One region of the Bradyrhizobium sp. USDA 372 genome, then DNA from elsewhere that is predicted to be linked to it. Evidence: predicted binding sites of a transcription regulator. Region 1 holds the regulator's gene; each other region holds the start of a gene.
What was found. Region 1 encodes HrcA, which represses chaperone genes, less so after heat shock. Its sites were predicted from a motif close to GTTAGCACTCNCNNNNNGNGAGTGCTAAC; they were not measured.

Region 1 (6,032 bases):
CTATGCCAGCGCCGCGCTGCAGGGCGGCCTTTACGCCGCGCCCGACCCGGCCGGCTTCCGCGCCTTCTCCGGTCGCTACCGCACCAAATACGGCGCGGAGCCGATCCGCACCGCAACGCTCGCCTATGATGCGGTCGCACTCGTCGCCGCGCTGGCGCGCACGCAAGGCGGCCAGCGCTTCTCCTCCGACGTGCTCACCAACCCCTCCGGCTTTGCCGGCATCGACGGCCTGTTCCGCTTCCGCGCGGATGGCACGAATGAACGGGGCCTTGCCGTGATGAAGGTGACGCAAGGCGGCGGTGCTGCGGTGGCAGGATCGCCGAAGAGCTTTGGGGCGTAGTAGGACGACGGGTAGGGTGGGTTAGCGAAGCGTAACCCACCAACTTCGTCCGGCGAATGGGAGCATGGTGGGTTACGCTTCGCTAACCCACCCTACACTACCGAGAGCTCCTTACGCCGCCAGATCCGCGACCACCGCATCCAGCACCGGAAATCCGCTGCTGGTCACGCGCAGGCGTCCCGTGCCATCCACGGTGATCGCGCCTTCCTCGCGCAAGAGCGCGATGCGGCGGGGGTCGAGCGGGCGGCCGGCGAGGGCCCTGTAGCGCTCGGGATCGATGCCTTCGGCGAGACGCAGTCCCATCAGCAGGAATTCGTCGGCGCGCTCCTCGCTGTTGAGGAGCTCGTCGCTGACGACGCCGTCGCCGTTGGTCTCGACCCGCATCAGCCAGGCCTCCGGACGCTTCTCGGTGGCGGTGGCGTGCCTGATCCCGTCAATGTCGAGGCGGCCATGTGCGCCGGGGCCGATGCCGGCATATTCCTCGCCGCGCCAATACACCAGATTGTGCCGGCACTCGGCGCCGCGCCGGGCGTGATTGGAGATCTCGTAGGCGGGCAGGCCGAGCTTGTCGCAGGTCTCCTGCGTGACGTCGTAGAGCGCGCGTGCGACCGCTTCGTCCGGCGTCTTCAGCTTGCCGGCCTGGTGCAGGCCGAAGAACGGCGTGCCTTCCTCGATCGTCAATTGATAGAGCGACAGATGCTCGGCCGCTTCATCGATCGCGTGCCTGAGCTCGTCGGCCCACATCGCCGGCGTCTGGTCGGGCCGGGCGTAGATCAGGTCGAACGAATAGCGGTCGAACGCGCGGCGCGCGATGGCGACGGCATCGAGCGCCTCGCGTGCGCTGTGCATGCGGCCGAGCGCCTTCAGCGAGGCGTCGTCGAGTGCCTGCACGCCGAGCGAGACGCGGTTGACGCCGGCGCTGCGATAGCCGGCAAAGCGCGTGGCTTCGACGCTGGTCGGGTTCGCTTCCAGCGTCACCTCGACGTCGCCGGCGACGGTCCAGTGCTTGCCGATCGCATCTAACACCGCGCCGACGGTCGAAGGTTGCATCAGAGACGGCGTGCCGCCGCCGAGGAAGATCGAGGTGACCTCGCGGCCGGGGGCGCGCTCGGCCGTCGTTGCGATCTCGCGCGCGAAGGCGGCTGCAAACCGCGCCTCGTCGATCGCGGCGTGGCGGACATGGCTGTTGAAGTCGCAATAGGGGCACTTCGACAGGCAGAACGGCCAGTGCACGTAGACGCCGAAGGCTTCGGATTCTTGTTTTGACGCGTTTTCCTGGCGCGAACCGGTATCCACTTCGCTCGAAAACGCTCTAGCGCGGCTCAAGGCAGATCTCCGCCAGTTTCACGAAGGCGCGGGCGCGATGCGACAGGCCTAGGCCAAGCGGCGGCAGGCCGTGTTTTTCGATGCTTTCCATCTCGCCGAAAGTGCGATCGTAGCCGTCCGGCAGGAACATCGGATCGTAACCGAAGCCGGCGGTGCCGCGCGGCGGCCAGACCAGCGTGCCGTCGACGCGCGCCTCGACCTCCTCGCGATGATCGTCGGGCCAGGCGACGCAAAGCGCGGAGACGAAGTGTGCCTTGCGCTTGTCCGGCGTGGTGGCGCCGCGCTCCTGCAGCAGGCGCTCGATCTGCGTCATCGCCGCGTTGAAATCCTTGGATGGACCGGCCCAGCGCGCGCTGTAGATTCCCGGCGCGCCATCGAGCGCGTCGACGACGATGCCGGAATCGTCGGCGAAGGAGGGAAGCTTGGTCGCCTGCGCCGCGGCGATCGCCTTGATCGCGGCGTTGCTGCGGAAATCGTTGCCGGTTTCCTCGGGCTCGTCCAGGCCGAGCTCGCCGGCCGACACCGCCTCGATCCCGTACGGCGCGAGCAGCTCCCTCATCTCGGCGAGCTTGCCGGGATTGTGGGTGGCGATGACGAGCTTGTCGGTGATTCGGCGGTGCATGGGCCTATTGACTACGCCACGGCCAGTTTCTGCAAGTCCACCAGGCGCGCGATGCCCTTCTGCGCCAGGGCGATCAGCTTCAGGAACTCGTCCTGCGTAAACGGCTCGCGTTCCGCGGTGCCCTGCACCTCGATGATGCGGCCGTCGCCAGTCATGACGAAATTGGCGTCGGTCTCGGCTTCCGAATCCTCGGCATAGTCGAGATCGAGCACCGGAGTGCCGTTGTAGATGCCACAGGAGATCGCGGCGACGTTGTCACGCAGCACGTTGGTCTTCACCATGTTGCGCGCCTTCATCCAGTTGAGGCAATCGGCAAGCGCGACCCAGGCGCCGGTGATCGAGGCCGTGCGGGTGCCGCCGTCGGCCTGGAGCACGTCGCAATCGACCGTGATCTGGCGCTCGCCGAGCGCTTCGAGATCGACGATGGTGCGAAGCGAGCGGCCGATCAGGCGCTGGATCTCGACGGTTCGGCCGCTCTGCTTGCCGGCGGAGGCCTCGCGGCGGGTGCGTTCGGAGGTCGCGCGCGGCAGCATGCCGTATTCGGCGGTGACCCAGCCGCGGCCCTGGCCCTTCAGCCACGGCGGCAGGCGCTCCTCCAGCGTGGCGGTGACCAGCACATGGGTGTCGCCGAATTTCACCAGGCACGAGCCTTCCGCATATTTGACCACGCCGCGCTCCAGCGTCACGGGGCGCAATTCGTCGGGCGCACGGCGGCTTGGCCGCATGGGAAATCTCCAAAACTCACGGGAAAAGGCTGTTCGCGGTGCTTGTAGGTGGGGCGGGGGTGGGCGGCAAGGGCTTATTCACCCCCTGACGTCGAGCCCGCAAACGCCACGCTTGTCAGAAGCGGCCCGGATGGACAAATTATAAGTATCTGAGAGGAGTTACCGTCTGTGGCCCATCACGATCCGATCCATCTGATCGCGCCGCGCGCAGGCCTTGCCCAGCTCAACGAGCGTTCCCGCGACATCTTTCGTCAAATTGTCGAAAGCTATCTCGCGACCGGTGAGCCGGTCGGCTCGCGCAATATTTCCCGCCTGATCGCCATGCCGCTGTCGCCGGCCTCGGTCCGCAACGTCATGGCCGATTTGGAACAGCTCGGCCTGATCTATGCCCCGCACACCTCCGCCGGCCGGCTGCCGACGGAACTGGGCCTTCGCTTCTTCGTCGACGCCCTGATGCAGGTCGGCGACCTCAATGAGGCCGAGCGGCAGTCGATCCAGAGCCAGCTCTCCTCCGTCGGCGAGGCGCAATCGGTCGAGGCGGCGCTGGACCAAGCCTTGATGCGGCTCTCCGGCCTGACCCGGGCCGCCGCCGTCGTGCTGACGCCAAAATCCAATGCCCGGCTGAAGCACATCGAATTCGTCCGCCTGGAACCGGAAAAAGCGCTGGTCATCCTGGTCGGCGAGGACGGCCAGGTCGAAAACCGCGTGCTGACGCTGCCGCCTGGAGTTCCCTCCTCGGCGCTGACCGAGGCCGGCAATTTCCTCAATGCGCGGATCCGCGGCCGCACCCTGGCCGAGGCGCGGCTCGAGCTTGAGACCGCACTCGGCGAGGCCCGAGCCGAGCTCGATCAGCTGACACAGAAAGTGATCTCGGCCGGCATCGCCAGCTGGTCCGGCGGCGAGAACGAGGACCGCCAGCTCATCGTCCGCGGGCATGCGAATCTGCTCGAAGACCTGCATGCGCTGGAGGATCTGGAGCGGGTGCGGCTGTTGTTCGACGATCTCGAGACCAAGCGCGGCGTGATCGACCTGCTCGGCCGGGCCGAGACCGCCGAAGGCGTGCGGATCTTCATCGGCAGTGAGAACAAGCTGTTCTCGCTGTCGGGGTCGTCCACCATCATCTCGCCCTATCGGGATGCCGCCGGCCACATCGTCGGCGTTCTCGGTGTGATCGGCCCGACGCGGCTGAATTATGCCCGCGTGATCCCGACCGTGGACTACGCCGCCCGCATCGTCAGCCGCCTCTTAGGGGGCTGATTTGGGGGGCTGACCGGCCTTTCCGCCGATCACGGGCGCTTGATTTTCGTGGGCTTAAGCACGATATCCGGGCCAACATCCCTGAAACGAGTTCGAGACCAGAGCCGATGACCGAGCAAGACCGGCAACCCGAAGACACGACTGCAGCGACCGGCGAGCCCGTGGTGTCGAAACCCTACATCATGCCCGACGATCCCGAGCCCGGCGCGGTCGAGACGTTGCAGAAGGAAGCCGCCGAGGCGCGCGACCGCATGCTGCGGACGCTGGCCGAGATGGAGAACTTGCGCAAGCGCACCAGCAAGGAGGTCGCCGACGCCCGCCTCTACGGCATCACCGGCTTCGCCCGCGACGTGCTCGATATCGCCGACAATCTTCAGCGTGCGCTCGATGCCGTTCCGGCCGAAGCGCGTGCCGCGGCCGATCCCGGCCTGATCGCGCTGATCGAGGGCGTCGAGCTCACCGAACGCTCGCTGCTCAACGCGCTGGAAAAGCACGGCGTGAAGAAGCTCGATCCCTTGGGCCAGAAGTTCGACCCGAACTTCCACCAGGCGATGTACGAAGTGCCCGATGCGTCGGTGCCGTCGGGCACCGTGGTGCAGATCATGCAGGCCGGCTACACCATCGGCGATCGCGTGCTGCGCCCGGCGCTGGTCGGCGTCGCCAAGGGCGGCGCAAAGGCTGCGTCTGCGGCGAACAACAACAACGAGCAGAGCGGCGCGGCGAACTGAGTCTCAGACCCTCATGGTGAGGAGCCGCGCCCTTGCGCGGCGTCTCGAACCATGCAGGCCCGGCTCTGGCAGCTCGGCCTTCATCCTTCGAGACGCGCGCGAAGAAGCGCGCTCCTCAGGATGAGGGTCTTCCAGTGTTGCGCGCTGCTTACGCGCTCACCGCGATATCCGCAGACTGAATCCGCTTTACGCCGGCCTTGGCCATATCGGCCCAGGCCTTTGCCAGCGAGCCCTGCGTGTCGATGCCGCGGCAGGCGTCTTCCACCACATAGACCTCGAAGCCCGCCTTGCGTGCGTCGAGCGCGGTCCAGGCGACGCAGAAGTCTGTCGCGAGGCCAGCGACGAAGACGCGCTTGATCTTGCGGCCCTTCAGGTAGCCGGCGAGCCCCGTCGAGGTCTTGCCGTCGGCTTCGAGGAAGGCCGAATAGCTGTCGACGTCCTTGTGAAAACCCTTGCGGATGATGAGCTCGGCGTGCGGGATCGAGAGGTCCTTCGACAGCGCCGCGCCGTCGGTGCCCTGCACGCAATGGTCCGGCCACAGCACCTGCTTGCCGTAGGGAAGATCGACCGTTTCGAACGGCTTCTTGCCGGCATGAACCGACGCAAACGAAACGTGGCCCGGCGTGTGCCAGTCCTGCGTCAGCACCACGTTCGCAAATGCCTTCGAGATCTTGTTGATGACCGGCACCACCTGCTCGCCTTCCTTCACCGCGAGGCTACCGCCGGGCAGGAAGCAGTTCTGCACGTCGATCACGAGCAGCGCGGATGCATCGTCCGGCTTGATCGATGCGGCCGCGAGCAGCGCGGTTGGCGCCAGCGTCGCCAGCGCCGTCGTTCCAAGCATTGCCAAGACTTGTCGCCGAACCAGCATGTATGCCTCCCTCCAGGATGATCCAACGGGAGGAAGCCTAGTTCCGTTCGTGTACGAACAGAAGCCCGAAAATGCAGCCGGCTTTGATGAGCGGTTGGGCTGATCGCCCCAACATCATCGTCATCCCGGGGCGCGCAAAGCGCGAGCCCGGGATCCATAACCC
Region 2 (6,032 bases), 1.0 Mb from region 1:
CTTGATCTGGCCGACGCGGGCCTCGATGTCGGGCTTCTTGCCGGCGCCGTTGACGATCGTGGTGTTCTCCTTGTCGATCACCACCTTCTTGGCGCGGCCGAGCATCTTCACCGTGACGTTCTCGAGCTTGATGCCGAGCTCCTCGGAGATCAGCTGGCCGCCGGTCAGGATCGCGATGTCCTCCAGCATGGCCTTGCGGCGGTCGCCGAAGCCCGGCGCCTTGACGGCAGCGACCTTGAGGCCACCGCGCAGGCGGTTGACGACCAGGGTGGCCAGTGCCTCGCCCTCGACGTCCTCGGCGATGATGACGAGCGGCTTGCCCGACTGCACCACGGCTTCCAGCACCGGCAGCATGGCCTGCAGGCCCGAGACCTTCTTCTCGTGCAGGAGGATGTAGGCGTCCTCGAGCTCGGCGGTCATCTTCTCGGCGTTGGTGACGAAGTAGGGGCTGAGATAGCCGCGGTCGAACTTCATGCCCTCGACGATGTCAACCTCGGTCTCGAGCGACTTGTTCTCCTCGACGGTGATGACGCCCTCGTTGCCGACCTTCTGCATCGCCTGGGCGATCATCTTGCCGATGGCGGCATCGCCGTTGGCGGAGATGGTGCCGACCTGGGCGACCTCGGAGGAGGCGGCGACCGGCTTGGCGCGCTTCTCGATGTCCTTGATGACGGCGGCCACCGCGGTGTCGATGCCGCGCTTGAGGTCCATCGGGTTCATGCCGGCGGCGACCGCCTTGGCGCCTTCGCGCACGATCGCCTGGGCCAGCACGGTCGCGGTGGTGGTGCCGTCGCCGGCGAGGTCGTTGGTCTTGGAGGCGACCTCACGCACCATCTGGGCGCCCATGTTCTCGAACTTGTCCTCGAGCTCGATCTCCTTGGCGACGGTGACGCCGTCCTTGGTGATGCGGGGGGCGCCGAAGCTCTTCTCGATGACGACGTTGCGGCCCTTCGGGCCGAGCGTCACCTTGACGGCGTTGGCGAGAACGTCGACGCCGCGCAGCATGCGATCGCGCGCGTCTCCGGAAAACTTGACGTCTTTGGCAGCCATGGTCTGCAATCCCTCGTGTTACGTGATGTGTCTTGTCTAGTCGCGGCGGAACGATGGATGCCCGGATCGCCTGGATCCGGGCATGACATTCAGCGGCCGTTCAGGCGGATGGCCTTAGGCCAGCACGCCCATAATGTCCGACTCCTTCATGATCAGGAGCTCTTCGTTGTCGATCTTGACCTCGGTGCCCGACCACTTGCCGAACAGCACGCGGTCGCCGACCTTGAGGTCGATCGGGATCAGCTTGCCGGTCTCGTCGCGGCCGCCGGGGCCGACGGCGACGACCTCGCCCTGGGACGGCTTTTCCTTGGCAGTGTCCGGAATGATGATGCCGCCCTTGGTCTTTTCCTCGGCGTCGATAGGTTTGACCACGACACGGTCATGCAGCGGACGAAATTTGGATTTAGCCATGACGTTTCCCTTTGGAGGCTCGCTTCGGAAGTAGTGGGGTCGGTGGGGCGGCGCTTCCGTCCACCCCTCTCGTCGAGGATCGAACGGCGCGCTTAGCAATCGGGCTTTCCGAGTGCTAATAGTGGGTCCGGAAATATGGCTTGGCCGCGATCCTGTCAAGCAAAGGTGGTTAAGCGGTTGTTGAGGCGGATATAGGATGGTGGCATTGGAAACTCGCTCGGGGCGCCGGCTTAGAGAACGACGGTCATTGCTCCGGCAGCGATTTTGCGCTTGGCTGCTCGAGGGGTGCGGCCATGGTCTTGTTCGGGGGAATGCCATGATCAGTTCGGCTCACGCGCGCACGGTTGCCAATCTGGCGGCCGCCTCTTGTCTGGCGCTGCTGCTGGGCGCCTGCGGCGGCGGCTTCAGTCTGCCGTCCCTCACGTCGTCCTCGCCGCCGCCCGAGGCCGAACCGGGCGTTGCGCCCGAAATGCCGGCCACCATCCGCGGCGACGAGATCGTCGGCCGCTGGGGCCTCGCCTCGTTCCAGAACCCGGCCGACCGCGCCCGCACCGAGAAGATGGCGCGCGAGCAATGCAAGAATCCCTACGTGATCACCGCCGGCTCCTCCGGCGGCGTGATCATGCATCTCGCCGATCAGGCGACGCCGCAGGAGCTGCGGCTGAAGGGCTCGCCGAGCGGCAAGAACTACATCGGACCGGCCGGCCCGACCCCCGGCGAGCAGGACCGCGAGATCGTCTCCTTCGACGGTCGCGTCATGATCACCCGCTTCATCGACAAGGACGCCGCTACCCGCTACGGCAACATGGTCTACGTCCGCTGCGCGCCGAGGGCGTGAGGCAGCCCTTGGCCTAACGTCTCGTCATTGCGAGCGGAGCGAAGCAATCCAGACTGCCTCCTGGGAGACAGCCTGGATCGCTTCGTCGCTTCGCTCCTCGCAATGACGAAAAAACAAAAAGCGCCGGCCCCAAGGCCGGCGCTTTGTTTTTTAGATATCGCCCCCGTTCAGTCGAACAGCGCGTCGATGTCGTCCTGCGAGGCGTGGCCGACGTCGCCGGCGAGCTTGGGGCCGTTGAGGAGCTTCTCGTCCTCGCTGCGGCTGTCGACCGGCGCCGGCACATGGGACTTGATCGCGTCGACGCCGCCCCAGATCTCCATCATCGCATTGATGTGCTGCTCGATGAACTTCATCGTGGTCATGACCTTGCTGATGCGCTGGCCGGTCAGGTCCTGGAAGTTGCAGGCTTCGAAGATCGAGATGACGCGTTCCTGGATGTCGTCGGCGAGGCGCTTCTGCTGATCGACCGAGTCCACCTTGGACATCGCGCTGGCGGCCTGGTCGATCGATTCCGCGGCTTCGAGGATCTGCTGGGTCGCCTGCTCGGTGCCGCCGACCACCGCGCCGAGCTCGCCATTGACCTTGGCCATCTCGCCGCCGTCGAAGCTCTTGCCGTGCAGCGTCGCGATCTCGCGCTTGGTGCGGTCGATGGCGTCGTGGATGAGGTCGAGCTCCACCTTCAGCTTCTCGCACTGCTCGATCTGCGCCCGGTAGGTCTCGAGCATGGTGCGCGCTTCGGACAGCTCGTGGGCCGTGGAGGCGTCGATCGCCGCCATGGCGGCGCTGCCGGACAGCGGGGCCGCGACGATGCCCTTCGCCATCTGGGCGCGGATCGCGCGCAGCTCGGCCATGATCTCGCTATGCATCGGGATTGCCTCTTCGGTTACGTCCAAAATCGGCATCTCGCCACCGGCGATATCCTCGACGCGAAAACGCTTGCGGTGAACAGCCATCAGGATACTCCCCCCACCTCACTCACGCGTCTTTGTAGGCAGAAGCGATTTAACACGAAGTTCACAACCGGAACTGTTGTGCGGTGTCGCGCGACGCGGTGCAAAGAAGCGATTAACCATGGTCGCGCTGCGTTCATCGAAAATAAACGCTGATCGCCAAATTGCCGGCGCGCTCGCGACGTGGTGAATCGAAACGCGCTTTCCGTTTACCAAACAAAACGGCTTTTGCTCTTTATTGACCACGTCGAAGGGCGCGGATCAGCCACCGGCTCTCCACGACGCATGTGATCTAGACGAAACAGTACAGAGTACGTCGATGTTCAAGAAAATGTCTGTCGCGCTGCTCGGCAGCGCTTGCACCATCATGGCCGGCGCGAACGAGGCCAGCGCCTTCGACAACAGCGTGCCGAACGATCCGCCTGCGGTGCTCTACCAGCCGCGCGTGCCGCCGGCGCCGGTGCGCGTCGCGTCCAATTCCAACATGGGCGGCGGCTTCATCGAATTCCTGTTCGGCGATGGCCCCGGCCGCGGCCCGGCCTACGCGCCGGAGCAGCCGGTGTATCAGCAGCGGCCCGGCTATTACGATCCGCGGCGCCTGCCGCCGATGGGCGAGCCGCAGATGCAGGGCGGCTATCAGCAGGGCGCGTCTCTCCAGCAGGAGGCGGTCGATCCGCGGCAGCGTCCGTTCGATCCGAGATTCGAGAAACAGCTCGTTGACTATAGCGGCAAGGAAAGTGCCGGCACGATCGTGGTCGATACGCCGAACAAGTTCCTCTATCTCGTCGAGGGCAACGGCCGGGCACTGCGCTACGGCATCGGCGTCGGTCGTCCCGGCTTCACCTGGTCCGGGGTGAAATCGATCACCGCCAAGCGCGAATGGCCGGACTGGACGCCGCCGGCGGAAATGCTCGCGCGCCGGCCCGATCTGCCCAGGCACATGGAAGGCGGCCCGGAAAATCCGCTCGGTGCCCGCGCGATGTATCTGGGGTCGACGCTCTATCGCATCCACGGCTCCAATGAGCCCTGGACCATCGGCACCAACGTGTCCTCCGGCTGCATCCGCATGCGCAACGAGGACGTCATCGACCTCTACGGCCGCGTCAATGTCGGCACCAAGGTCGTCGTGATGTGAAGGGTCATGCGATCGATGGAGCGATCGGATCCGCGTGCCGCGTCGGCTCGACCTGCGGGGCATCGAAGGGGGCGCTGCTGCCGCCGAACGCCTGCCTGAATGGTCACGTCTACTGACGTTGCCTCGATCCAGGACGAGGGACAGCGGAGCGGCGACGGCGAGTTGATGTAGCCGAATGCGGTGCGCGAGCAAAGCGCTTCAACCGCCGCACCGACAGCTCGGCCTTCCTGAGGCGCTCGTGCAGTCCCTCCAACTCGTACAATTCGGTGATGAGATGGGTTGTGGCGTCGCTCAGGTTCGCGATGCGCTGTTGAAGTGGGCTCATTCTTGAAACTCCCGACTGTAGCCAAGAGAGGCAGCCACGGCGTGTGGCATAAGCAACGTGTTCTTCCAGTTGAACACCCATGTCCAAATTTGGAAATCCGGGAGTCTACGGCAGCGTGTGTCGGAGGACGATTTCGCTCTGTATGGTGAAGTCAGACGCACGTCGTGACGTTCTGCATGGTGCTGTCCGACAACGCATGCACTAGTCATATTATATCGAATGGCGTCTTGGCCTGTGGTGCAGAGCAGCGCGCGTTGAGCCCTGCTCGAAAAGAAATCGGCCGCCCGGAGGCGGCCGTTTCACATCTGTCGGTCGAATGGCCTACGCGTAATCGCTGCCGCCGTCGTCATCGCCGCCGAAGTCGCTGTTGTCGGCCGTGTCGAAGCTATCGTCGCGATCGTCGCCATAGTTCTGGTCGTTGTTGTCGCGGTCGTTTGACGCCTGGTCGAAGAAGCCGTGGCGGGACTCCCGGTTCGAGCCGACGTCGTCGAGGCCGGCATCGCGCGCGAGCGAGCCGCCGGACTGATCGCCGCCGCTCCAGGGGCTGCGGTCGCCGAGGGCGTTGGTGTCGCCAAAAGCCTGCTGGTGCGATCCGCCCATCATGCCGCGGATGCTCGAGAGCAGCAGGGAGCCGCCGACGACGCCGGCCGCGGCCGCCGCCGCCGTGCCCAGGAACGAGCCGCCCCCACCGCCGACCGGCGGAGCGCCATAGCCCTGACCCTGGCCATAGGCCTGTCCGTAAGGCGGAGGAGCGCCGTAGCCAGGTTGGGCCTGCTGCATCGCCTGGCCGCTGTTCCACGTCGGCCGCTGCTCACGCGGCGGCACATTCGGAACCGAGCCGCGCGAGGGGCTCGAGCCGAACAGGGTGTCGCGCATGGTGTCGAGGAAGCCGCCGGACTGCGCCTGCTCGGGCGCATGGGCCGCTTCCAGCTCCTGGATGCGGGCATTAGCGCGCTTCAGCGCTTCGTCCTGGACCAGCGTGGTCTGCACCAGCGCGTAGATGGCGCCGGGCGCCTTGCGCAGGCCGTCGGAGATCGCGGCGATCGCATCGGGATCGCGCGGTGCATTTTCCAGCTTTGAAAGCCGGTCGAAAAGGTCGTCGACGAGCTGGCGTTCCTGCGGCGTCATGATCTGTCTCCTTCGCGCAAAACCAAGCGCGAAAGGAGATGTAGGGTTCCAATATGGCCCCAACAGTGCCGGCCGGATTAAATTTCGGTATGCGACAAGCTGCCTCTGGCGCGCTTTTCGTCGTTCATCCCAGTGTCACGTTGCTGTCCGCCAGCAGGCGCGCGAAGGCGTCGCCCGCGAGATAGGCGTGCTCGC
Region 3 (6,032 bases), 2.7 Mb from region 1:
GCGCCCTGGAGTCCGAGGCGAAGAACTATCAGCAGGCCGAGATCCTGCTGAGCCGGGCCATTGCCGCGGATCCGCGATCGGCCGAAGCCCATATGAGCCTGGGCGTCGCGCTGAACGGGCTGAAACGTCACGCTGAGGCCCGCGAGATTTATCGCAAGGCCCTCGCCTTGCGGCCCAACTACGCCCTGGCCCTGTCCAACCTCGGCAACGCGAACGCAGCCCTTGATCGGCACCTGGAAGCCCTCGACAGCTACGATCGGGCGCTCGCCATCGACGGAAACCTGGCTGAAGCCCACAACGGCCGGGGCTCTGCGCTCTGCCGTCTGCGCAACTACGACGAGGCGCTCGCAAGCCTGAACCGCGCGCTCGCGATCAAGCCCGACTATGCGGCGGCGCTGGCGAACCGCGCCGTTGCGCTCCGGGAGCTGCAGCGATTTGACGAGGCCATGGCGGATTGCAATCGGGCAATCGCCCTCGCCCCTGACGACGTGAACGGATGGCTCTGGCGCGCCAATGTCCTGCTCCAGACCCACCAGATGGCCCAGGCATTGGCCGATTGCGAAAAGGCGCTCGCGATCGCGCCCGATTCCGATCAGGCTCACCTGGTGCTGGGCCTCTGCCTTGCCGGGCTCGGCCGGGTCGACGAAGCCCTCGCCAGTTTCGACAGAGCCCTCGACATCCGGCCCGACCTCGAGAGCGCGATCTCCAGCAAGATCTTCGCGCTCGACTTCGTGCCGGACGCGAGCGTCGCGCAGCATCAGCAGGCGCGACGGGTATGGTGGGAGCGGATCGGCGCGAAACTCGCGTCAGAAGCGGCGGCACCGCATGACAACAGCCGCGATCCGGATCGCCGCCTGGTGCTGGGCTACGTCTCGTCGGACTTCAACGCGCATTCGGCCGCGTTCATTTTCAAGCCCGTGCTGCAACACCATGATCGGACCCGGTTCGAGATCGTGTGCTACTCGTGCTCGTCGAAAGTGGACGCGACGACACGCGAATTTCAAGCCATCGCCGATCGCTGGCGTGATGCCTCGCAATGGAGCGACGATCGCCTTGCCGCCCAGATTCGCGACGATCGCATCGATATCCTGATCGATCTGTCCGGCCATACCAGAGGAAACCGCCTCGGTGTATTTGCGCGCAAGCCGGCACCGATCCAGGCGCACGGCTGGGGCCACGGCACCGGCACCGGACTGCCGACGATCGACTATCTGTTCTCGGATCCGGTCGGGATTCCCCAGGCGGTTCGGCCTCTGTTTGCAGAGACGGTCGTCGACCTGCCGTGCTTCGTGACCCTGGCGCCGCTGCCTGCCGGAATTGCGCAGGGCAAGACGCCGGCGCTCTCGAACGGCTTCGTCACATTCGGTGTCTTCAACCGCATCAGCAAGATCTCGGACGAGGCAGCGGCAGTCTGGTCCAGGATTCTCGCGCGGGTGCCGGGCTCGCGACTGCTGATCAAGGACGTTGCGCTCGACGATCAACTGGTCCGCGACAAGCTGCTGGCGCGATTTGCGGCGTGCCGATTGCCGGCCGAACGCATCGATCTGCTCGGGGCTACGTTGCGGGACGAGCATCTGGCATCGTTCAACCGCATCGACATTGCCCTCGACCCGTTCCCGCAGAACGGCGGCGTCAGCACATGGGAAGCCCTGCAGATGGGCGTGCCCGTGGTGGCGAAGCTGGGGAGCAGCCTGCCCGGCCGCGCTGCCGGCGCCATCCTCACCGCGCTTGGCCTGCCGGACTGGGTCGCCGACAGCGAGGAGGCCTATGTCGAGATCGCGGCCAGCCGTGCGGCTGAGGTCGGCGAGCTCGACCAATTGCGCCGCGAATTGCCCGCAACGATCAACGCCGCGGCCGCGGGCAACCCCGTCGCATATGCGCAAGCGGTGGACGAGGCCTATCGCGCGATGTGGACGCGCTATTGCAGCGGCGTCTGATTTGGAGATCTCGTAGGGTGGGCTAAGCGTAGCGTGCCCACCATTGCCAGATACTGCGCAGAGATGGTGGGCACGGCGCGCGAAGTGCGCGCCTTTGCCCACCCTACGAGACCGCTGCGCTGTTCAATGCAGCCGGAATACGCCGTCGACGGCGCGGAGCTCGGCCGGCTTGATCAGCTTGCAATGCGCCACCGTAACCGAGTGGAGGGGGCCGTCGAGCTTCTCCTGCCAGAACGCCAGGAAATCGGTCAGCGCGGGGAATTTCGGAAACATGTCGTAGTTCTGCCAGACATAGGTCTGCAGCAGCGAGGGATGATCCGGCATCCGATAGAGAATTTGTGCCGTCGTCAGCCCGTAGCCCAGCATCTGTTTCCGGAATTCCTCGGAAACGCCCCCAACGCGCAGTCCCATGCCAAACCTCCTTTGCAGGAGCGCATTTGCGGGGGTGGCCTGTCCGTGCCCCGGGAGCCACCCGGAAACGATGCGCTCACATGAGAGAAATGTGACGCAAACTGACAACTCATCTCAAGCCCAAAAGTTTAACAAGCTGTTGAAATTCAATGCTTTAGCAGCAGAGACGACTCCGTGCTAATACGGCCTCCCAAGCGGCCTCGAAGAGGCCTCCGAGGCTGGTTAACGATGGCAAAGGGTTTCTGGCAGTCCGCGCTTTCGGCTGCTATTTTTTTCTGCTACAAACCCTTGCCCCCGCAAAATTCCTGTCCTATTTCAGCGTCGCCCGTGCTAGCACTCACGGGCAACGATTGCTAACAACCTCAAAACCTCAACCCGAGCAATTGCTTAGGAGGACTGCATGAAATTCCGTCCGCTTCACGACCGCGTCGTGGTCAAGCGCATCGACGCCGAAGAGAAGACCGCTGGCGGCATCATCATTCCCGACACTGCCAAGGAAAAGCCCTCCCAGGGCGAAGTCGTCGCCGTCGGCCCCGGTGGCCGCGACGAAGCTGGCAAGCTGATCCCGATCGACCTGAAGGTCGGCGACCGCGTGCTGTTCGGCAAGTGGTCCGGCACCGAGGTCAAGATCGACGGCCAGGACCTGCTGATCATGAAGGAGAGCGACGTGATGGGCGTTCTCGAAGTCAGCGAGTCCAAGAAGAAGGCGGCTTAAGAGCCCCTCTCCTCCCTCCAGTCAAACCCTCAAGGAAAAATTCAGATGGCAGCCAAAGAAGTCAAATTCTCGGTTGAAGCGCGCGACAAGATGCTGCGCGGCGTCGACATCCTCGCCAACGCGGTGAAGGTCACGCTCGGTCCGAAGGGCCGCAACGTCGTGCTCGACAAGTCGTTCGGCGCTCCCCGCATCACCAAGGACGGCGTCACCGTCGCCAAGGAGATCGAGCTCGACGACAAGTTCGAGAACATGGGCGCGCAGATGGTGCGCGAAGTCGCCTCCAAGTCCGCTGACGCGGGCCGGCGACGGCACCACCACCGCGACCGTGCTCGCGGCCGCGATCGTGAAGGAAGGCGCCAAGTCGGTCGCCGCCGGCATGAACCCGATGGACCTCAAGCGCGGTATCGACCTCGCGGTCGAAGCCGTCGTGGCCGACCTCGAGAAGAACTCGAAGAAGGTCACCTCGAACGACGAGATCGCCCAGGTCGGCACCATCTCGGCCAACGGCGATGCCGAGATCGGCAAGTTCCTCTCCGACGCCATGAAGAAGGTCGGCAACGAGGGTGTCATCACCGTCGAGGAAGCCAAGTCGCTCGAGACCGAGCTCGACGTGGTCGAGGGCATGCAGTTCGACCGCGGCTACATCTCGCCCTACTTCGTCACCAACGCCGACAAGATGCGCGTCGAGATGGACGACGCCTACATCCTCATCAACGAGAAGAAGCTCTCCTCGCTGAACGAGCTGCTGCCGCTGCTCGAGGCCGTGGTGCAGACCGGCAAGCCGCTGGTCATCGTCGCCGAGGACGTCGAAGGCGAAGCGCTTGCGACCCTGGTCGTGAACCGTCTGCGCGGCGGCCTGAAGGTCGCGGCCGTCAAGGCTCCGGGCTTCGGCGATCGCCGCAAGGCCATGCTGCAGGACATCGCGATCCTGACCGGCGGCCAGGCGATCTCGGAAGATCTCGGCATCAAGCTCGAGAACGTCACGCTCAACATGCTCGGTCGCGCCAAGAAGGTGATGATCGACAAGGAGAACACCACGATCGTCAACGGCGCCGGCAAGAAGGCCGACATCGAGGCGCGCGTGGCCCAGATCAAGGCGCAGATCGAGGAGACCACCTCGGACTACGACCGTGAGAAGCTCCAGGAGCGTCTCGCCAAGCTCGCGGGCGGCGTCGCGGTGATCCGCGTCGGCGGCGCGACCGAGGTCGAGGTGAAGGAGCGCAAGGATCGCGTTGATGACGCGATGCATGCGACCCGCGCGGCCGTGGAAGAAGGCATCGTTCCGGGCGGCGGCGTCGCCCTGCTCCGTGCCTCCGAGCAGCTCAAGGGCCTGCGCACCAAGAACGACGACCAGAAGACCGGCGTCGAGATCGTGCGCAAGGCGCTGTCGGCGCCCGCTCGCCAGATCGCGATCAACGCCGGTGAAGACGGCTCGGTGATCGTCGGCAAGATCCTGGAGAACAAGGCCTACAATTACGGCTTCGACTCCCAGACCGGCGAATATGCCGACCTCGTCAAGAAGGGCATCATCGACCCGACCAAGGTGGTCCGCACCGCGATCCAGAACGCAGCCTCGGTGGCAGCGCTCCTGATCACCACGGAAGCCATGGTCGCCGAGCTGCCCAAGAAGGGCGGCGCCGGCCCCGCGATGCCCCCGGGCGGCGGCATGGGCGGCATGGACTTCTGATCCAGCCTCTCAGGCAAAGTCGAGACACGCGAAACCCCGGCAGCGATGCCGGGGTTTTTGTTTGGGGGCGCCGTTCTCTCCACCCGTCATTCCGGGGCGCGACGAAGTCGCGAACCCGGAATCCATAACCACGAGCCTTATTTCGTTATCCCCGGATAGAGATCATCCCAGTTCGGGTTCTGCTCCTCGATGAGACGCGTCTTCCAGTCGCGTCGCCACTTCTTGAGCTCCTTCTCGCGGGCAATGGCAGTCGCGGGATCGTCATAGATTTCGAACAAGACGAGCTTGTCGACGCCGTAGTTGCTGGTGAAGCCGGGAACGGCTTTCGTTCTGTGCTGATACACACGGCGCACGAGCTCGTTGGTCACGCCGATGTAGAGCGTGCCGTGCTTCTTACTCGCGAGGATGTAGACATAGTAGGCCATTCCATCCGCCTGTGGTTATGGATTCCGGGCTCGCGCCCAAGAGGGCGCGCCCCGGAATGACGGCTGGATAGAGAGCGCGCGCAACCAAGCGCTTCGCGCTGCCCCGGAATGACGGGGGGCCTCACTCCACCTTCCCGATCCGCTCGAAGCGCGGCTCGCCGTCCTCGTCGAGCGACCAGAAGATCCGCGTCACCTTGCCGATGAGATTGTCCATCGGCACGAAGCCGAATGTCGACTGCATGCGGCTGTCGGTGGAATTGTCGCGGTTGTCGCCGAGCACGAAGAAGTGGCCCGGCGGCACCGTGAAGACGTTGGTGTTGTCGAGGATGCCGTCGTCGGCGCAGTCGTAGGTCACATAGGACGCGCCGCTCGGCAGCGTCTCGCGCCAGCGCTTGACGGCGGCGCGGTCGTCGACACCGCAAGCGTCGCCAGCAGGTGTCGCCTCCAGGGCGACGCGCGTCACCGGGCGGCCGTTGAGGATGAGCTGGCCCTGCCGCATCTGGATGCGGTCTCCTGGCAGGCCGACGACGCGCTTGACGTAGTCGACAGAACTGTCCTTCGCCGTCCGGAACACGACGATGTCGCCATATTCGGGATCGGCGGCGAGGATGCGGCCCGAGATCCAGGAGGGCGCGAACGGGAGCAAATTGCGGCCATACCCGTAGGCATATTTCGCGGCGAAGACGTAGTCGCCGACCATCAGCGTCGGTGCCATCGAACCGGACGGAATGTTGAACGGCTGATACAGGACGAAGCGAAACAGGATCACCGGCGACCACAGCACCGGGATCATCAGGATCAGGACAACGATCGCCTTCCAGTCGCTGGATCGCGCCGCGGGGCGGATCGATTCCTGA

Region 2: AB7M16_RS14400 (co-chaperone GroES) is a predicted target of HrcA. The motif match lies at 1,553-1,581, and genes of this name have one in related genera.
Region 3: AB7M16_RS06475 (co-chaperone GroES) is a predicted target of HrcA. The motif match lies at 2,678-2,706, and genes of this name have one in related genera.

What each region holds. Positions count from the first base shown of each region.
Region 1 covers NZ_JBRJHR010000001.1:4,059,643-4,065,674, forward strand. Annotated here, with positions in the region: gene AB7M16_RS19175 (penicillin-binding protein activator) at 1-340, shown strand, start outside; gene hemW (radical SAM family heme chaperone HemW) at 452-1,636, opposite strand; gene rdgB (RdgB/HAM1 family non-canonical purine NTP pyrophosphatase) at 1,653-2,288, opposite strand; gene rph (ribonuclease PH) at 2,300-3,013, opposite strand; gene hrcA (heat-inducible transcriptional repressor HrcA) at 3,182-4,270, shown strand; gene grpE (nucleotide exchange factor GrpE) at 4,378-4,998, shown strand; gene pncA (bifunctional nicotinamidase/pyrazinamidase) at 5,147-5,869, opposite strand.
Region 2 covers NZ_JBRJHR010000001.1:3,018,081-3,024,112, reverse strand. Annotated here, with positions in the region: gene groL (chaperonin GroEL) at 1-1,050, opposite strand, end outside; gene AB7M16_RS14400 (co-chaperone GroES) at 1,165-1,461, opposite strand; gene AB7M16_RS14395 (hypothetical protein) at 1,778-2,299, shown strand; gene AB7M16_RS14390 (protein phosphatase CheZ) at 2,467-3,252, opposite strand; gene AB7M16_RS14385 (L,D-transpeptidase family protein) at 3,569-4,384, shown strand; gene AB7M16_RS14380 (DUF2076 domain-containing protein) at 5,031-5,837, opposite strand; gene AB7M16_RS14375 (ChbG/HpnK family deacetylase) at 5,962-6,032, opposite strand, start outside.
Region 3 covers NZ_JBRJHR010000001.1:1,314,470-1,320,501, forward strand. Annotated here, with positions in the region: gene AB7M16_RS06465 (O-linked N-acetylglucosamine transferase, SPINDLY family protein) at 1-1,937, shown strand, start outside; gene AB7M16_RS06470 (usg protein) at 2,061-2,348, opposite strand; gene AB7M16_RS06475 (co-chaperone GroES) at 2,749-3,063, shown strand; partial or broken gene groL (chaperonin GroEL) at 3,109-4,750, shown strand; gene AB7M16_RS06485 (GIY-YIG nuclease family protein) at 4,888-5,175, opposite strand; gene lepB (signal peptidase I) at 5,297-6,032, opposite strand, start outside.